DNA from 4 places in the Brevibacillus agri genome. Region 2 is predicted to be linked to each of the others. Evidence: riboswitches for the same ligand, from Rfam matches in the RefSeq annotation. Region 2 holds a riboswitch; each other region holds the start of a gene.
What was found. Region 2 has a riboswitch for S-adenosylmethionine ahead of metH (methionine synthase). Riboswitches for the same ligand answer to the same signal wherever they lie in the genome.
Positions count from the first base shown of each region.

Region 1: linked by a shared signal. The riboswitch ahead of BA6348_RS00240 (homocysteine synthase) and the one ahead of metH (methionine synthase) in region 2 are both predicted to bind S-adenosylmethionine.
Region 3: linked by a shared signal. The riboswitch ahead of mtnK (S-methyl-5-thioribose kinase) and the one ahead of metH (methionine synthase) in region 2 are both predicted to bind S-adenosylmethionine.
Region 4: linked by a shared signal. The riboswitch ahead of BA6348_RS26390 (methionine ABC transporter ATP-binding protein) and the one ahead of metH (methionine synthase) in region 2 are both predicted to bind S-adenosylmethionine.

Region 1 covers NZ_CP026363.1:42,737-46,945, forward strand. Annotated here, with positions in the region: gene BA6348_RS00220 (hypothetical protein) at 1-54, opposite strand, end outside; gene BA6348_RS00225 (YqzG/YhdC family protein) at 165-503, shown strand; gene BA6348_RS00230 (SCO family protein) at 504-1,127, opposite strand; gene BA6348_RS00235 (rhodanese-like domain-containing protein) at 1,253-1,564, opposite strand; SAM riboswitch class I at 2,059-2,167, shown strand; gene BA6348_RS00240 (homocysteine synthase) at 2,257-3,561, shown strand; gene BA6348_RS00245 (ArsR/SmtB family transcription factor) at 3,796-4,209, shown strand, end outside.
Region 2 covers NZ_CP026363.1:3,674,036-3,678,244, forward strand. Annotated here, with positions in the region: gene metH (methionine synthase) at 1-1,824, opposite strand, end outside; SAM riboswitch class I at 1,941-2,042, opposite strand; gene BA6348_RS18060 (YjcZ family sporulation protein) at 2,253-2,360, shown strand; gene BA6348_RS18065 (hypothetical protein) at 2,357-2,635, opposite strand; gene BA6348_RS18070 (hypothetical protein) at 2,849-3,343, shown strand; T-box leader at 3,387-3,647, shown strand; gene argS (arginine--tRNA ligase) at 3,724-4,209, shown strand, end outside.
Region 3 covers NZ_CP026363.1:1,421,076-1,425,284, forward strand. Annotated here, with positions in the region: gene BA6348_RS07080 (sigma-70 family RNA polymerase sigma factor) at 1-372, shown strand, start outside; gene BA6348_RS07085 (anti-sigma factor) at 369-1,562, shown strand; SAM riboswitch class I at 1,655-1,800, shown strand; gene mtnK (S-methyl-5-thioribose kinase) at 1,981-3,210, shown strand; gene mtnA (S-methyl-5-thioribose-1-phosphate isomerase) at 3,207-4,209, shown strand, end outside.
Region 4 covers NZ_CP026363.1:5,364,800-5,369,008, reverse strand. Annotated here, with positions in the region: gene BA6348_RS27590 (hypothetical protein) at 1-2, opposite strand, end outside; partial or broken gene BA6348_RS26400 (LCP family protein) at 192-1,197, shown strand; gene BA6348_RS26975 (hypothetical protein) at 1,263-1,412, shown strand; gene BA6348_RS26395 (hypothetical protein) at 1,558-1,821, shown strand; SAM riboswitch class I at 1,927-2,044, shown strand; gene BA6348_RS26390 (methionine ABC transporter ATP-binding protein) at 2,144-3,157, shown strand; gene BA6348_RS26385 (methionine ABC transporter permease) at 3,158-3,823, shown strand; gene BA6348_RS26380 (MetQ/NlpA family ABC transporter substrate-binding protein) at 3,883-4,209, shown strand, end outside.

The DNA.
Region 1 (4,209 bases), 1.7 Mb from region 2:
AAAAATCGCCAGGATGAGCGGAACACCAAATAAGGGAATGAGCAAGTAGTACATGAAATCCCCCGCTTTCCAAATTGTAAATATTTTCTACGAATGACATGAAAAAAAGGCTTCAAAATAGAGGGCAAGCTTGTTTTCCAATACAAAAAAGGGGGTCTTACGCCATGCAAGCCTCTGTATCCGTTCGCCTCGCGCGAAGCGTCCTGACCGCCATCGCAGCAAGCCTGCTGTTATTCTTCTTCCAGTATGCCCCTGCCTGCGCCCAGCCGCCATATGCCAAATGGGGCAGATTGGCGATGCAGGAGACGATGAAAAAATATCCGCATGCCCAGATCGTCGACTACCTGCACGTCGGGCGCACAGCAAAAACGCCCACCACGTCAGAGGAGACGTTCAAACTCTTGCTCCAGGAGGGCAATCGCAGGTGGGCGTTACTCGTGCATATTGAATTTGAAAATCAAACCGAGCATGTCGTGCAGATCACGTACGAGGAATCAGCCTGATTAGTCCGCAAGCTGCTCCATTTCCTTCAGCATCTGCTCCATGTCCATGTCGGCTGCCATGCCGTAGGCGCGGCGCATGTTTCCATCGCCATCGACGAGGAACATGCGGGCGGTATGGGCAAAGGAACCGTCAGGCTGCTTCAATACGGCAATCCCGAAATCCTTCGTCACCTTTTCCACCGCCTGGGCATCGCCGCGCAAAAACTTCCAGCCGCTCTGATCCGCCTTGAACTTCGCCGCGTACTGCTGCAACACTTCTGGCGTGTCGAAATCCGGGTCAAAGGTGATGGAAATGAACTCGACCTTGTCGCCGAACAGCTTTTTCTCCTTGAGCTGCTCTTGCAGCTTGGACATGTTGTACGTCGTCGCCGGGCAAATGTCAGGGCAGTTGGTGAACATGAACTCGACCAGCCGCACCTTGCCTTTGCCTTCCGAAAACGTAAACGAAGTGCCGTCACTGTTGTCCAACGTAAAATCGGCAATCGGCTTCATCACGGGAATCGGCTCTTTTGCCATGTATTTGTAGCCCAACACGCCTACAATCGCGAGGATAATCACGCCTGCGAGCACCGTAAACCAATGGCGCTGCAACGCGGATCCTTGTTGCTGTGCTCCCTCACTCACGATTTTCTTCCTCCCCTGCTTCTCTCATGCGTCCGCCGCTATACCGCGTAAAAGCGCATGTTTCTTTTTGTGTGGAAAACGTCTCGGCGTTGCCAGTGCGGTCGTGACCGTATGGACCGTACGGCTTACACTTCCTTCTCGCCAGGCCAAGCCAGCATGCCGCCGACCATATTGGCAGCGTCAAAGCCAAGCTCACACAAATATTCGGTCGCTCTGTGGCTGCGCGCACCGCTGCGGCACACCATGACGACCGGGATCTCCTTGTCCAGCTCGTCGATGCGATGCGGCAAAAAGCCGAGCGGAATCAGCTTGGCTTCTTTGATATGGCCTTCGTTCCACTCCTCCACCTCACGCACGTCAATCACCTGAAGCTTTTCGTTGGCCGCGAGCTTTTCCAGCAGCTCCTGCGGGGTAATTTCCTTCACGCCATGGCTCATCGCGTATGTTCCTCCTATATGTACAATCGTTTGGTCGTTTTCTGCCACTCCCATCATATCATAGGGCCATGCCATTTTCTAACGACGCGGGCGGCGAAAGCGCGGAGATATAGGGACAAATTTGTGACAGTGTGAGGGTGGGTTTGTTTTTGGACAGGGAGATGGTTGGTCGGTACAGGCGGGTGACACATTTACAAAAATAACCATTCTATATATGAAGACTACTATACAAAACAGCATTCTCTTTTTGGTTTGGAAAAAGGCGGGTGCAAGAAACGCAGAGCACCCTTGGAGTGCGGGGCATCAGCCTGCAAACCACGTCAACAAGGCGTATCACACAGGTACTTTGGACGTCATGGGAAACAGCATGAACGGGTGAGCATGAACAAATCTCTCAACGCCTCAATCCCACCAAATCCAACCTGATAACTCATTATTGATTATTGACAGCGAAGTGTGGTTTTTCATACAATTATGACAACAACTGAAGCAACAGTTCATCAAGAGCGGTGGAGGGACAGGCCCTGTGAAACCCGGCAACCAGCAAGCGTGCCTTGCGCGGTGCTAATTCCTGCAGAATCCATAGATTCTGAGAGATGAGTGCACACCCGTGTATAGCCGGAGCCTTCTTCTCCTCAGAGGAATGCTCCGTTTTTTTATCCCTAATCCCCATATATAAAGGAGAGATAAGCATGTCTGACCAGCAACAATGGAAACCGGAAACCCTCGCTGTACATGGTGGACAAGAAGTAGATCCCGTAACAGGCTCGCGCGCCGTTCCGATCTATCAGACGACTTCCTACGTCTTCCGCGACACGGAGCACGCCGCCAACCTGTTTGGCTTAAAAGAGTTCGGCAACATTTACACCCGCATCATGAATCCGACCCAGGACGCCTTTGAAAAGCGCGTGGCACTCCTGGAAGGCGGCGTCGGTGCTCTGGCAACTTCCTCTGGTCAGGCAGCGATCACCTTTTCCATTTTGAACATCGCCCAAGCCGGGGATGAAATTGTCGCATCCAGCAGCTTGTACGGCGGTACGTACAACCTTTTTGCGCACACTTTGCCGCGTCTTGGCATCAAGGTTCACTTTGTCGATCAGTCCAATCCGGAAAACTTCCGGGCGTTCATCAATGAGAAAACAAAGGCGCTCTTTTGCGAGACGATCGGCAACCCTCGCATTGACGTGGCGGACTTGCAGGCAATCGCTGACATCGCGCACGAAAACGGCGTGCCGCTGATCGTGGACAACACGTTCGCTTCGCCGATCCTGTGCCGTCCATTCGAGCATGGCGCAGACATCGTCGTCCACTCCACGACCAAGTTCATCGGCGGGCACGGCACAGCGATCGGCGGCATCATCGTCGATTCCGGCAAGTTCGACTGGAACAACGGCAAATTCCCGGGCCTGACGACACCAGACCCGAGCTACCACGGCGTCGTCTATACGGAAGCAGTCGGACTGCTCGCCTACATCATCAAGGCGCGCGTCCAACTGCAGCGCGACATCGGCGCAGCCGTGGCCCCGATCAACTCCTTCCTGTTCCTGCAAGGTCTGGAGACGCTGCACCTGCGCATGGAACGCCACAGCCAGAACGCCCTGGCCGTAGCCCAATTCCTCGCCGCGCATCCAGCGGTCGAGTGGGTCAGCTACCCTGGCCTGGAAGGTGACGCCAACTACGCGCTGGCACAAAAATATTTGCCAAAAGGCGCTGGCGCCATCCTCACCTTTGGCATTCGCGGCGGCGTGAAGGCAGGCAAAACACTGATTGAATCCGTGAAGCTGTTCTCGCACCTGGCCAACGTGGGCGATTCCAAGTCGCTCGTCATCCATCCGGCCAGCACGACGCACCAGCAGATGAATGAGGAAGAACAGGCGGCTGCCGGGGTCACGCCAGGGCTGATCCGACTGTCGGTGGGCACAGAGGCGATCGACGACATCATCGGCGATCTGGAGCAGGCATTGCAACGCGCCGTTCAACCTTCTACTGTCAACTAAGTTTGCTTTTGTCTCGTAAAAAGTGGCACGCAACTCTCGCGGGAGAGGCGTGCCGCTTTTCTTTTTTCGGGTGCTGTCTTCTGCTTGCTGCTTTCAGGCGCTCGCCCCTCTTCCTGCCACACTCAACGATTCTGGTTCGAAATCCATCTAACCAGTCATACGAAAAATATTGAATTTACAATTCAAAACATTTAGAATGAGACGTACTACAAATACTGGAAGGATGATCCCCTCTTGAAAGTATGGAACATCGGGAGCGAACGCACGACCTACGAGGTGCAATTCGCCTTTTCGCCGCTTTTTGAAGCAGCGCTGGGCATCGCCGTTGCCACTTACGAGCAGATTCATCACACGCTGGAGCAGCCGCCCGCCCACTGGCGCGAGCTAATCGAGGCGCTGCCTCCTGCTGTCCAGCGCGAGGTCGCTTACGCCAAGGCGCACAACACATGGAAGACGCTTTTGCATCTGCTTCACCAGTACCGCCAGCAGCCTTTTGCCGAGCTGAAGTCGTTTCTTGGCTACGTCAGGCAGTTGCCAGAGGAAGAGCTGCGCTACCAGGCACTGCCTTTTTTGGGCGAAGCGCAGCAAGCTTCCCGGCGAAAAGCCGCGCAAGGAAGCAGCGCCGATCGCGAACTGTTGCAGGCGGCC
Region 2 (4,209 bases):
GTAAAACTCCGTAAAGGCTGCCAATGTCTCGTCGTTTGTTTCAAACAGCAGCGCTTCCGCCAGCTTGCGCTCGTCCTCCGGGATCGAAGCGTAGCGCTCCAGCTTCTCCGTATTGACGATGGCAAAATCAAGTCCGGCGAGCGTCGTATGGTACAAAAACACCGCGTTGAGCACTTCGCGTCCCGCTGGCGGCAAACCGAAGGAAACGTTGCTGACGCCAAGAATCGTCTTGCACTGTGGCATCGCTTCTTTAATGAGGCGAATCCCCTCCACCGTCTCCCGCGCGGAGCCGATGTACTGTTCATCTCCCGTCCCTACCGGAAAGACGAGCGGGTCAAAAATGATATCCTGCGGCGGGATGCCGTACTGGTTGACCAATATGTCATAGGAGCGCTTCGCGACCTCAAGCTTTTTCTCGCGGGTGATCGCCATTCCGGCTTCCTCGATCGTCCCGACGACGACGGCCGCCCCGAACTTGCGGATTAGCGGAGCCACTTCTTCAAAGCGCTCCAGTCCGTCCTCCAGGTTGATCGAGTTGAGAATCGCTTTTCCCTGGGAATAACGCAAGCCCAGCTCCATCACTTTCGCGTCTGTCGAGTCGATCATGAGCGGAGCCTTGACCTTTTTCACGACGAACTGCAAAAACTTTTCCATGTCCGCATACTCGTCGCGATCCGGGTCAGCCAGGCAAATGTCGATGACGTGCGCCCCGCGCTTCACCTGGGCGCGGGCGATGTCGGACGCTTCCTCGTACTGCCCTGCTGCGATCAGATCGCGGAATTTTTTCGAGCCGATGACGTTCGTGCGCTCCCCGACCAGAAGCGGGCGATTGTCGTCCTCGACGTAGACGACCTCGATGCCGGATACGGCACTGACCGCCTGCTCTGTTGCCTGGCGCGGCTTGCAGTCTTTGAGCGCCTCCGCCATTGCCCGGATGTGGTCAGGCGTCGTTCCGCAGCAGCCGCCTGCCACGTTCAGCCAGCCTTGCTCGGCAAAAGCGCGCATTTTCGCAGCAAGTCCTTGCGGCGTCTCGTGGTAGTGCCCGTTTTCGTCCGGCAGCCCGGCGTTTGGATAGCAGCTTACCCCACATTGGGCCAAGCCGGACAACGTGCGCAGATGGTCGCGCATAAATTCCGGCCCTGTCGCACAGTTCAGGCCGATCGTCACGGGCTTCAGGTGCTCAAGCGAGATGTAGAACGCTTCAATGTTTTGCCCCGCCAAAGTCGTACCCATCGGCTCGATCGTTCCGGACAGCATCACCGGCAGTTCTACGTTCAGTTCTTCAAACGCCTGGCGAATGCCGATCCCGCCTGCCTTGACGTTCAGCGTATCCTGCGACGTCTCCAGCAACAGGACGTCCACCCCGCCGATAATCAACCCTTTTGCCTGGCGGTAGTACGACTCCACCAGTTCCTCGAAAGTGACGCCGCCTGTCAGTGCCAGCGTTTTCGTCGTCGGCCCCATCGCCCCCGCCACGTAGCGCGGCCATTCGGCTGTGGAGTAGGCATCGACTGCTTCCTTCGCCAGACGGGCAGCGGCGATATTGATTTCCAGGTCCTTGTCCGCGACATCGTATTCGGCCAACACGACCGAAGTCGCCCCGAATGTATTGGTCTCCACGATGTCCGCTCCCGCTTCCAAATATTTTTCATGGATGGAGCGAATCACATCGGGCCTGGTCAAATTCAGCAGCTCGTTGCAGCCGTCGTACGCTTCGCCGCCAAAATCATCGGCGGTCAGGTTCGCCTGCTGCAGCATGGTGCCCATCGCACCGTCCAGAATCAGAATTTTCCGGGAAAGCTGTTCGCGAAAAGTGGGTTTCATTGACGTGCTCCTTTTCTCCCTTGCGTCGGTTTATTCTCAGCCGTTTTTTGCATCAAAAAATCCTCTTCTTTGAAAGAAGAGGATTTGTCCGCGGATACACTTGCGCCTGAACCATCCTCTCATCTTTCAAAGCACGTAGCTTTGCTGGAATTGGCACCGGATTTTAACCGGTTGCCGAGGCTTCATCAGGCCAGTCCCTCTGCCTCTCTTGATAAGAGTTGTTACTATGCTATTCATTTTTTGCTTTCAGGTTTGATGTTTGAAAGTATCTTAACACCGCGAAAAGTCTTCGTCAATTGAGAATTTGTCTATTCTTTACACTCTTCCCGCTCTTCTGCGCCCATTTTTGCGCATACCGGGCATTCGCCCACGCCAATCTGTGCGTTCGTGTATAGACTGTAGCATAACGGAAAGGAGGGGGAACAAACGTGAGTACATCTTACTGCGGACACGGCATCTTTGGAGACAGCTTCGCATTGGTGCTCGTACTGTTTATCCTGCTGGTCATTGTCGGGTGTTCGAACGACGACTGCTAAGTAAATGACAGGAAGAGGCTATCCCCCTTGCCTTGGCTTGAAGGGATAGCCTCTTTTTTCATGTCATGGACAGTGCGATCGCAGCCAGACCGCCTGCCGTAAAAGGCGACGCGCTCACGCTTGTCCACCTGGACGGTCAGGACGTCATACGGGACAGGCTTGCCGTTTTCCATCCGCTGGTCGCTGACGTTCATCCACGTTCTGTTGCGCCAATGCTCATCCGCATAAACCTCTGTCGCCTGGCGCTCGTAAACGTCGGCTTCTTCCCCCACCATCGTTTTCCAAAAGGCTTGCGCGACTTTTTCTGCTGCCGCAGGCGCGACCGTTGCCTTCTCGCCGCCATTGATCCAGCTACGGGCTTTTTGTGAGAAGCATCGTTAGTTAACTTTTTTCAACAGGATGGCACTTGACCGCTCTGCCTTCATTGTCAGAGCGAAACGCTTTTGCTATCATGAGGCTACCCAAACCGATGAAAGGAACGATCGACAATGGACGCTCTGCTCGCGCGTGAAAAGGACGAATTTCTGTCCTGTATAGAAACGATAAAAGAACTGGAAAGCTCCGAATTTGAAAGCTACTCCATCGTAAAGCATACCGAAACAGGAGAACATTATTTGCGCTACTTTTTGTCCCATATCAACCTGTCGGAAGGGGGCCGCAGGGACAACTACGATCACTTCCTGCCGATTGACTCCGATGACGTCCTGGGACTGATGTTCGGCGAGCAGCCGTACCGCTTCCCGGAAAACTGGCGCTCCCCCTACCTGCGCAGCGGCAACGACAATCGGCTCATTCCGTTTGATCCATCCGAGAACTACGATCTGGACGAGGAGGCGGCGGCCGAGCTGGCGATGGTGGAGCAACTGGAGCTTTACAAGCAGCAGTGGATGAACGCGGAAACTATGAGCGCGGAAGAAAAAGAAAAGCTGACGAAGCAATATTTCGCCGAGCTCGACAAGATTTTGAAAAAAGCCGAAGAGTAAGTTGCATCCTGGCACCAAAAACGGCTATAATGCTAGAGAAACAAGCGAATCGTTGATGAGGAAAGTACTCCTGGAATGAGGCTGTAGCGAGTCGGGGATGGTGGAAGCCCGATGCCGAACCACGCGAGGAAGCGCCCCTCGGAGATGCGGCCTGAACATCCGGCGAAGCAAATCGCGCCCGGATCGCGTAGGGTTTTGCCGGGCCTGCCCGTTACAGCAGCACAAAGCGGTTTTTGCCTGATGCACGCATGCAGGCGAAAACAACAAGAGTGGCACCGCGGGAGCACAACCTCTCGTCTCTTTTATCCAGGAGACGCGGAGGTTTTTTTGTTTTCTTTTGCGTCCCTTAAGCTTTTTCCCATTTTGAAAGGAGAATCACAATGAGCTACAAGCACCAAGTCGCGGAAAAAATCGCCGCTGCCCTCACCTCTCTCGGTGTGGACACCTTCCCAACAGAAACAGTTTACGGCATGCTGGAAACGCCGCCAAACCCTGCGATGGGAGATATCGCCTTCCCTTGCTTCCAGCTCGCAAAAGCGCTCCGCAAAGCGCCACCGATGATCGCCACAGAGCTTGCCGAAAAAATCGAAGGAGCGCCACTGCGCTCTGCCCAAGCAGTCGGCCCTTACGTCAACCTGTTTCTCGATCAGGAAAATGTGGCGGCGCAAGTGATCGGAACGATCCTTGAGCAAGGCAGCGCCTACGGCAGCAGCCAGGTAGGCCAGGGCCGCAAAGTGCCAATCGACCTGTCCTCGCCGAACATCGCCAAGCCGTTTTCCATGGGCCATCTGCGCTCTACCGTGATCGGAAACGCGATTGCGAACATCATGGAAAAACGCGGTTACCAGCCTGTGCGCATCAACCAT
Region 3 (4,209 bases), 2.3 Mb from region 2:
GCCTCCCTGGATGACTATCACGGGGAAAAAGTGCGGCCGTGGCTGTTCAAGGTAGCATACCACGCCTTCGTGGACTGGCATCGCAAACAGAAGCGGCGGCCAGTCGATTACGTCGGGAGCGTGCCGGAACGACTGGATGCTTCCGCCGTCGATCCCGCTGACCAGCTCGTGAACCAGGAGTTGTGGGAGGCGGCATCCGCCTGTTTGGAGCGGCTGCCGGAAAAGCAGCGACAGGTGATTTTGCTGTCGGCGATGCAGTTTTCCTACGCGGAAATGGCGGAGGTGCTGGGAATCGAACTGGCGGATGTTAAGCGCTCCCTGTTTCGGGGACGGCAAAAGATGCGGCAACTGTGGAAGGAGGAAGGGCTATGACGAACCAAAACGGGGATGACCGCGAGCAAAAACTGCTTGCTTACCTGAGAGGGGATTTGACGGGCGAGGAAGCGAAACGGCTGGGCGAGGAACTGGCAGACGATGAAGAGTACGGGAAGCGGCTGGAACGGCTATTGCTCGGGGAAGAACAAGGGACAGACGGCAAGCAGGAGGTTGCGCCAGGGCTTTCGGAAGCAAGACAGCGGGCGATCGTCCGCCGGGGAAAGTGGAAAAACAGGCTGACGACCTCCTTCTATGCCTTCGCGATTCCTTGCCTCGCGGGTGTGCTCTTGCTGTTCGTAAACGGCTGGGTGGGAAGGCTGATGCATGACGATTTGTTCCGGGTGGCACGGGACATGGTCAATTTTACCCAGCCTGGCGTGAGCGTGGGCAGCAGCGGCTCGCAGGTGGGGCTGTTGTACGGCAGCATCGACATGGAGCTGCGAGAGCAGGTTGGCAACGAGGCCAAAAGCGCTGGCCGCTTTCGGAGCACGAATGTGCTGTGGAACGTGAGCGCCAGACCGGAGTGGACAGGGGGCGTCCGGGAGCAAAAGCTGTTTTTCCGCTACCCGCTATCGGCCGGAGAACCGGAAGAAGACACGTCCTTTTTGCGCACGCCTGCCTGGACGACGCTGGAAAAGCTGCCGGAAGGAACGGTTTCCCAACTGGCGATCTCGTTTGACAGCTTCCTGACGTATGAGCAGTATGTCGAGCTGGTTTCCCGCCATGTCAGCAGCTACAACCAGGAGACGGTCTGGTTTGCCGTCGACACTGGCGTGGAGGTGAAACAAGTTGACGGGGAAGCCGGCAATCTGCTACTCGGCCCGGGGGAGGTCTGGGGCTTTGCCGAGCGGGAGCTGGATTACGGAACCGCGCCGATTCAGGTGAACGGAGAAGGCGAGCGGCGAATGGCCGCCTTCATGGGCGAGATGAAGTATTTGACCGAGCAAAAAAGCTTGGCGCGCGATATGGGCTACGCGCTGCTTTCGGGCGGCAATCCGCAACTCGAGGAGCGCTATCGCTATTTGCAGGAAAAAGGCGTGCGCATCTACGGCGCCGTCCTGACCGGGCCGACGAAGGAGCTGCTCAGGCTCAAGGAGGAAAAGTCGATTACCGCCGCGTTTGTCGGCAAAATCGACTGGTGGAACTGGGAGCGCCCCGCCGCCTCGGGGACGCAGAATAGCTGGTAGAAGGCGAGCCGTTTTTGCAAAAAAAGAGTGTTGACATCGTGGAACCGCAGGTTGTATGATTCAAACTAAATCAAAACCGCATACGTTTGGATACCTTATCCAGAGAAGGTGGAGGGACTGGCCCGATGATACCCGGCAACCGACACGACGCGATTTCAACGCGAGCAGCGATTGAAGCAAAAAGCGACGTGCACGGTGCTAATTCCTGCAGAAACAAAAGTGGTCTGGAAGATAAGGGGGACATGACACGTTATTTGTACGTGACGACAGCGACCTCTTTTCTTCGGAAAAGAGGTCTTTTTGTATGTCACAGCACGAACGCCGATGGCCGCATGACACCGTTTGACCGCAAGGCTGGGGGATATGACCAGTCCGCTACAGATAGAGAGAAACTACTTAACGAGGGGAGTAATCAATCATGGCATACCGCGCATTGACTGAACAGGAAGCAGTAGAGTACGTAAAAGGCTTGCCGGGTCTGTTTACAGAGGGGGCCGAGCTGACCAGCCGCGAAATCGGGGACGGGAACCTGAATCTGGTGTTCGATATTCAGGAGTCGGCTACCGGAAAAAAAGTGATCGTGAAGCAGGCGCTGCCGTTTGCGAGAGTCGTGGGCGAGTCGTGGCCGCTGACCATCGACCGCGCCCGGATCGAGAGCGAAGCGCTTCGCATCCAGCACAAATACGTACCGGACCTGGTGCCGGAAGTGTACCACTTCGATCAGGAGCTGGCCCTGACGGTGATGGAAAACGTAGGCGACCACATCATCATGCGCAAAGGCTTGATTGAGGGCAAGCGCTATCCGCTTTTTCCGAAGCAGATCGGCCGTTTTCTCGCGCACACCTTGTTCTACACATCGGATTTGGGCGCGCATCCGTACGACAAAAAAGCGCTCGTCGGAACATTCATAAATCCGGAATTGTGCAAAATCACAGAAGATCTCGTCTTTACCGATCCGTACGAAAATGCGCCGACCAACGACTTCAACCCGCTGATTCGCCGGGAAGTGGAAGCGATCTGGAACAACAAGCCGCTCAAGCTGGAGATCGCCAAGCTGAAATACGACTTCCTCACGCGCGCAGAAGCGCTGCTGCACGGCGACTTGCACACGGGCAGCATTTTCATCACCGAGACGAGCCTGAAAGCGATCGACCCGGAATTTGCCTACTACGGGCCAATCGGCTTTGACATCGGCGCGGTCATCGCCAACCTGCTGCTCAACTACGCAGGTCAACACGGATTGCAAGAAGACCCAGGAGAACGCGACTCGTACCGCGAATACTTACTGGAAACGGTGGAAGATGTCTGGAACGAATTCGTTTCCCAGTTCGTTCAGCTCTGGCACAAACAGGCAAAAGAGCGCAGCGCTCACGTCGAAGGCTTGTGGCAAAGCTACGTGAAGCGACTGATTCAGGACACGGCGGGCTATGCCGGCTGCAAAATTTTGCGCCGCGTGATCGGGCTTGCGGGAGTGGCTGATCTGAACACCATCGCAGACGATGAAAAACGGGCAGAAGCCGAGCGACTGGCGCTGGCGATCGGAGAAGCGCTGATTCTCGGCCGCAGCAACGTCGACGAATCGACAGACATCACGGACATCGTCCGCCAGGTAACCGCACGCTACTATCAGGAGGCAACGACAGTATGACAACCAGTACACAAACAACGCCAGTCAAGTGGGAAGACGACGCGCTCGTCTTGCTTGACCAGACGCGTTTGCCAGTAGAGACGATTTACTTGCGGCTGACGACCGCAGAAGAAGTATGGGGCTCCATTCGCCGCCTGGAAGTGCGCGGCGCGCCGGCAATCGGCATGGCCGCAGCATATGGACTGTACCTGGGGATTCGCGGCAGCGAGGCACAGACGTACGAAGCGTTTTGGCAGGAGTTGAACCGCCAGGCAGACTACCTGGGCACATCCCGCCCTACCGCTGTCAACCTGTTCTGGGCGCTCGACCGGATCAAGGCGCGCGTGAAAAAAGACGCTGCCCTGCCAATCGCAGAGCTGAAAGCCGCTGTGCTTGACGAAGCGCTGGCGATTCAAAAGGAAGACGCCGAGGTGTGCCGGACGATCGGAGAGCATCTGCTCACGCTGCTGCAAGACGGCATGGGCGTTCTCACGCACTGTAATCCGGGGGCGCTGGCGACGGCAGCGTACGGAACGGCTACGGCTCCCTTTTATTTGGCCAAGGAACGCGGCTGGAATCTGAAAGTATATGCAGACGAGACGCGTCCCGTCTTGCAAGGCGCTCGCCTGACCGCGTATGAATTGCAGCAGGCGGGCATCGACGTCACGCTGATCTGCGACAACATGGCGGCGATGGTGATGTCGCAGGGCAAAGTGCAGGCGGTCGTCGTCGGAACGGACCGCGTGGCGGCCAACGGCGATGTCGCCAACAAGATCGGCACCTACGGGGTAGCGGTTTTGGCAAAGGCGCACGGCATTCCTTTTTACGTGGCAGCTCCCCTGTCCTCAGTCGACCTGGCAACACCGACAGGCGCGGACATTCCGATTGAGGAGCGTCCGGCCGAGGAGATCACGCACGGCCTGGGCAAACAGGTAGCACCTGACGACATCAAAGTGTACAATCCGGCGTTCGATGTGACGCCTGCCCAATACATTACGGCGATTGTCACCGAGACGGGCA
Region 4 (4,209 bases), 1.7 Mb from region 2:
ACGGCCGGTCACCCCTTTGGGATTGTGTTGCTTGTAGTATAACGAATATTTTAAACATTGCAAACATAAAAATATAAAAAGTGAAAAGCACCCAAATAAAGGCTGCTCCACATCCTATAGATTCGAGTATACTAAACAAGTGGTGAGATGAGTTCATGTGATACAGAGAATAAAAGGTGGAGTAGTTCTTTATGCGAATGTGGAAACGGGTGTTGCTCCTGATGTTTGTCGCGATTGCCGCGACAGCAGGTTATTACGGATACTCTTTTTATCAGTTTGCTCACAATATTCAAGAGCCGAATGTCATTCGGCCAGCCCCGCCGGATGGCGGTGCCGCGACGAAAGCGGCGGAGATTCCGGAATGGGATGGCGAAGAGCGGGTGAACATCCTGTTGATGGGTGTGGACCGCAGGGGAATGAAAAATAACGGACTCCCCGTTCGGACTCGATGATGCTCGTCAGTATCGACCCGGCCTCCAAGCGCTACGACGTATTTTCCATTTTGCGCGACACGTACGTAGACATTCCGGGGAACGGCAGCTCGCGCATCAACTCGGCGATCGTGGAGGGCGGACCGGAACTGGCGATGAAGACCGTCAGCCAGTTTACAGGGCTTCCGGTGGACCGCTACGTCATCACCGACTTTGAAGGCTTCAAGGCTTTGATTGACTCTGTCGGTGGTGTCGAGATTGATGTGGAAAAAAATATGTACTATCACGACCCGACCGATAAAGGCATCTACGACATCAATTTGAAAAAGGGACTGCAGCAACTGGATGGCAACAAGGCTCTGCAATACGTTCGTTTTCGCCATGACGCCACATCGGACTACACGCGCACAGAGCGTCAGCGCAAGCTGCTGACGGCTGTGGTGAGCCAGATGAAGAGCGGCACGACCTTGATTCAATTGCCGTCCATCCTGAAAGAAGTGACGCCGTATATCCAGACGAATATCAGTTCCATGGATATGCTGAGGCTGTCTGCGCTTGGGCTGAAATTAAACACCGCGGAGCCAGGCAACTACCAATTGCCGCCAATGGGGATGTTCCGCGAATCCCATCGGGCAGGCGCGGTGCTCATTCCGGATGTCGACCAGATCCAGTCTTTTATCAAGGAAAGCTGGAACCGCCAGCAGAAGAAGCGGTTTCGCAAACGAATAGCACGACCGATAGCAACGAAAACAGCACGCCAAATTGAGCGTGCTGTTTTTTTGTGTTTTCGGGCAGACTAACCATGATTTGCTATGTATGGGGGTGAGGGGAATGGACCAGGAGATTGCGCGTAAATGGTTTTCCCATACAGGGGACTTGCGAACGGAACATATCGACGAGCCGGACGGCCGCATGCGGCTGTATTTTTTGACCAGCATGGCGGATGCCAAGTCGTTTACAGCGAGCTCATCCCGAAGCTGAGAGAAATTTGTCTGGCTGAGGCAAGCATAGGGGAAGTGGAGCGGCAGCTCGGGGGAGCCGGGAGCAATCGGGTCTATCACACCCAGGAGGCGATTCAGCGCCTGCTCGAAGGCTATCGCCCAAGGAAGCGTTTCTCATCAAGCTCGTGCACGGGAAATTCCGGATTGGCAGCTACGACACGTCCGTCCCGGCGCAAATTTTCGGGAAGACCGACAAGAACCGCGGCAATCCCAAGGATATGGTGCACCTTGCTTTTGACACGATTTCCAGCAACGCCCGAATCAAGCTGGAGCAAGTATCGCCGCCGGTGTTCGATATTCGCATACGCTTGAAGGCGAGAATCCTTGAGAAAGCGACGTTTCATTTTCACGTCAATGCCACCATCATTCGCAACGGAGTAATGGATTAAAAAAGTTTTTCCTGTGATTGCTATTGACGGGATATTTTCAAAAAGGATATAATCCGGTTTGTATCATGAAAATATGAAAAACGAACATAATATACGTGGAAATCTTTCTTATCAAGAGAGGCGGAGGGACAGGCCCGATGAAGCCCGGCAACCGGTTCATTTTTTGAAATGGACGTCGCGGTGCCAATTCCTACAAGATTGGTTGGATCTTGATAGATGAGAAGGGTGGATGCGAACGTATACATGCGTTGCAGCCCCTTTTTCGTTTATGAAAAAGGGGTTTTTACGTTTTTCACAAGGATTTTGCTGGGAGGTGGATGCGTTGATTCAATTGAAAAATTTGCATAAAAGCTATCAAGTGCAGGGCAAGACGATTCCGGCGTTGCTCGGGATTGATCTTTCTATAGATAAAGGGGAAATTTACGGGATTATCGGCCATTCCGGGGCGGGGAAAAGTACCTTGATCCGCTGCATCAACCTGCTGGAGCGCCCTACGTCGGGACAAGTCATCGTCGATGGGGTCGACCTGACCAAGCTCGACGATGTCAAGCTGCAGGAAAAGCGCCGCGAGATCGGGATGATTTTCCAGCACTTCAACCTGCTGTCCTCGTCCACCGTCGGGGAAAATGTCGCGTTTCCGCTCAAGCTGGCCAAGCGTCCGAAGGCGGAGATTCAGAAAAAAGTGGACGATCTGCTCAAGCTGGTAGGGCTGGAAGCGCACCGGGACAAATACCCGTCCCAGTTGTCCGGCGGCCAGAAGCAGCGCGTCGGCATCGCGCGGGCGCTGGCAAACGATCCGAAAGTGCTGCTGTGTGACGAAGCGACCTCGGCGCTCGATCCGCAGACGACCAACTCGATTTTGGCGCTGCTTTTGGACATCAACCGCAAGCTGGGATTGACCATCGTGCTGATTACGCACGAGATGCACGTCATCCGCTCCATTTGCGACCGCGTAGGCGTGATCGACGGCGGAAAAATCGTCGAGTCGGGCGAGGTGCTGGACGTGTTTCTCAAGCCGCAGCATCCGACTACGCAGGAATTTGTCGAGCAGGTGGCAGATTCCACCGAGCTGCGCGAAGCTGTCGCGCACGAAAAAGCAGCGGGGAACCGCACGATTGCGCGCGTCACCTTCCTGGGAGAAAAGACGTACCAGCCGATTTTGTTCCAGACGATGCAGGAGACAGGCACAGTATTCAGCATTTTGCAGGGAACGATTTCCCGCATGAAGGATACGCCGTACGGCCAACTGGTCGTCGAACTGGAAGGCGATGTCCGTCAAAACGAAAAAACCATCGAGACGTTGCGTCAGCGTGGTTTGGAAGTAGAGGTGATATAGATGGACTGGACAATGGAAAATGTGGATTGGTCGGAGATCGCTGAGGGTACACTAGACACACTGACGATGCTGGGTTTCTCCACGTTGTTTACGATCCTGATCGGCTTGCCGCTGGGAATCATTTTATTCCTTACTTCACGTGGACAGTTGCTGCAAAACAAGGCGTTTTACTCGGTTGCTTCATTCATCGTCAACGTATTGCGTTCCGTGCCGTTCATCATTCTGATGATCTTGCTGATTCCGGTCACGAAACTGATCGTCGGCACTTCGCTCGGCGTACTCGGAGCGATTCCGCCGCTCGTGATCGGGGCCGCCCCGTTTTTTGCGCGGCTGGTGGAAACCTCTCTGCGCGAGGTAGATCGCGGAGTCATTGAGGCCGCCCAGTCGATGGGGGCGTCCAATTGGCAAATCATCTGGAACGTCCTGCTGCCAGAGTCTCGTCCGGGACTGGTGGCCGGAATTACGATTACGACCGTTGCGCTCGTGTCCTACACGGCCATGTCCGGGGTAATCGGCGGCGGCGGTCTGGGCGACTTGGCTATCCGTTACGGTTATCAGCGCTTCCAGACCGATGTCATGATTGTCACTGTCGTCATTTTGCTCGTGTTGGTGCAGATCTTACAGTCGCTGGGTGATCGCCTGGTATTGCGTTTCAGCCGCAAGTAAGGTCTTTCCCATAGAAGTTTGCAAGTACAAAGATCAAAAAAAGTAGGGGGAAATCATTTATGAAAAAGCTAGTCGTATCTGTACTTTCTACCGTATTGGCATTTTCTTTGGCAGCGTGCGGAGGCAAAACGGAGACTGCTCCAGCTCCAGCCGAAGGCGGCGCACAAGGCGGACAACAAGAAGTGACATTGAAAGTAGGCGCTTCTCCGGTTCCACACGCAGCAATCCTGAAGCACATCGCACCAAAACTGAAAGAACAAGGCGTAAACCTGGAAGTACAAGAGTTCACCGACTACGTACAACCAAACGTACAGCTCAACGAAAAACAACTCGACGCAAACTTCTTCCAGCACAAGCCTTACCTGGAAGACTTCAATAAAGGACAA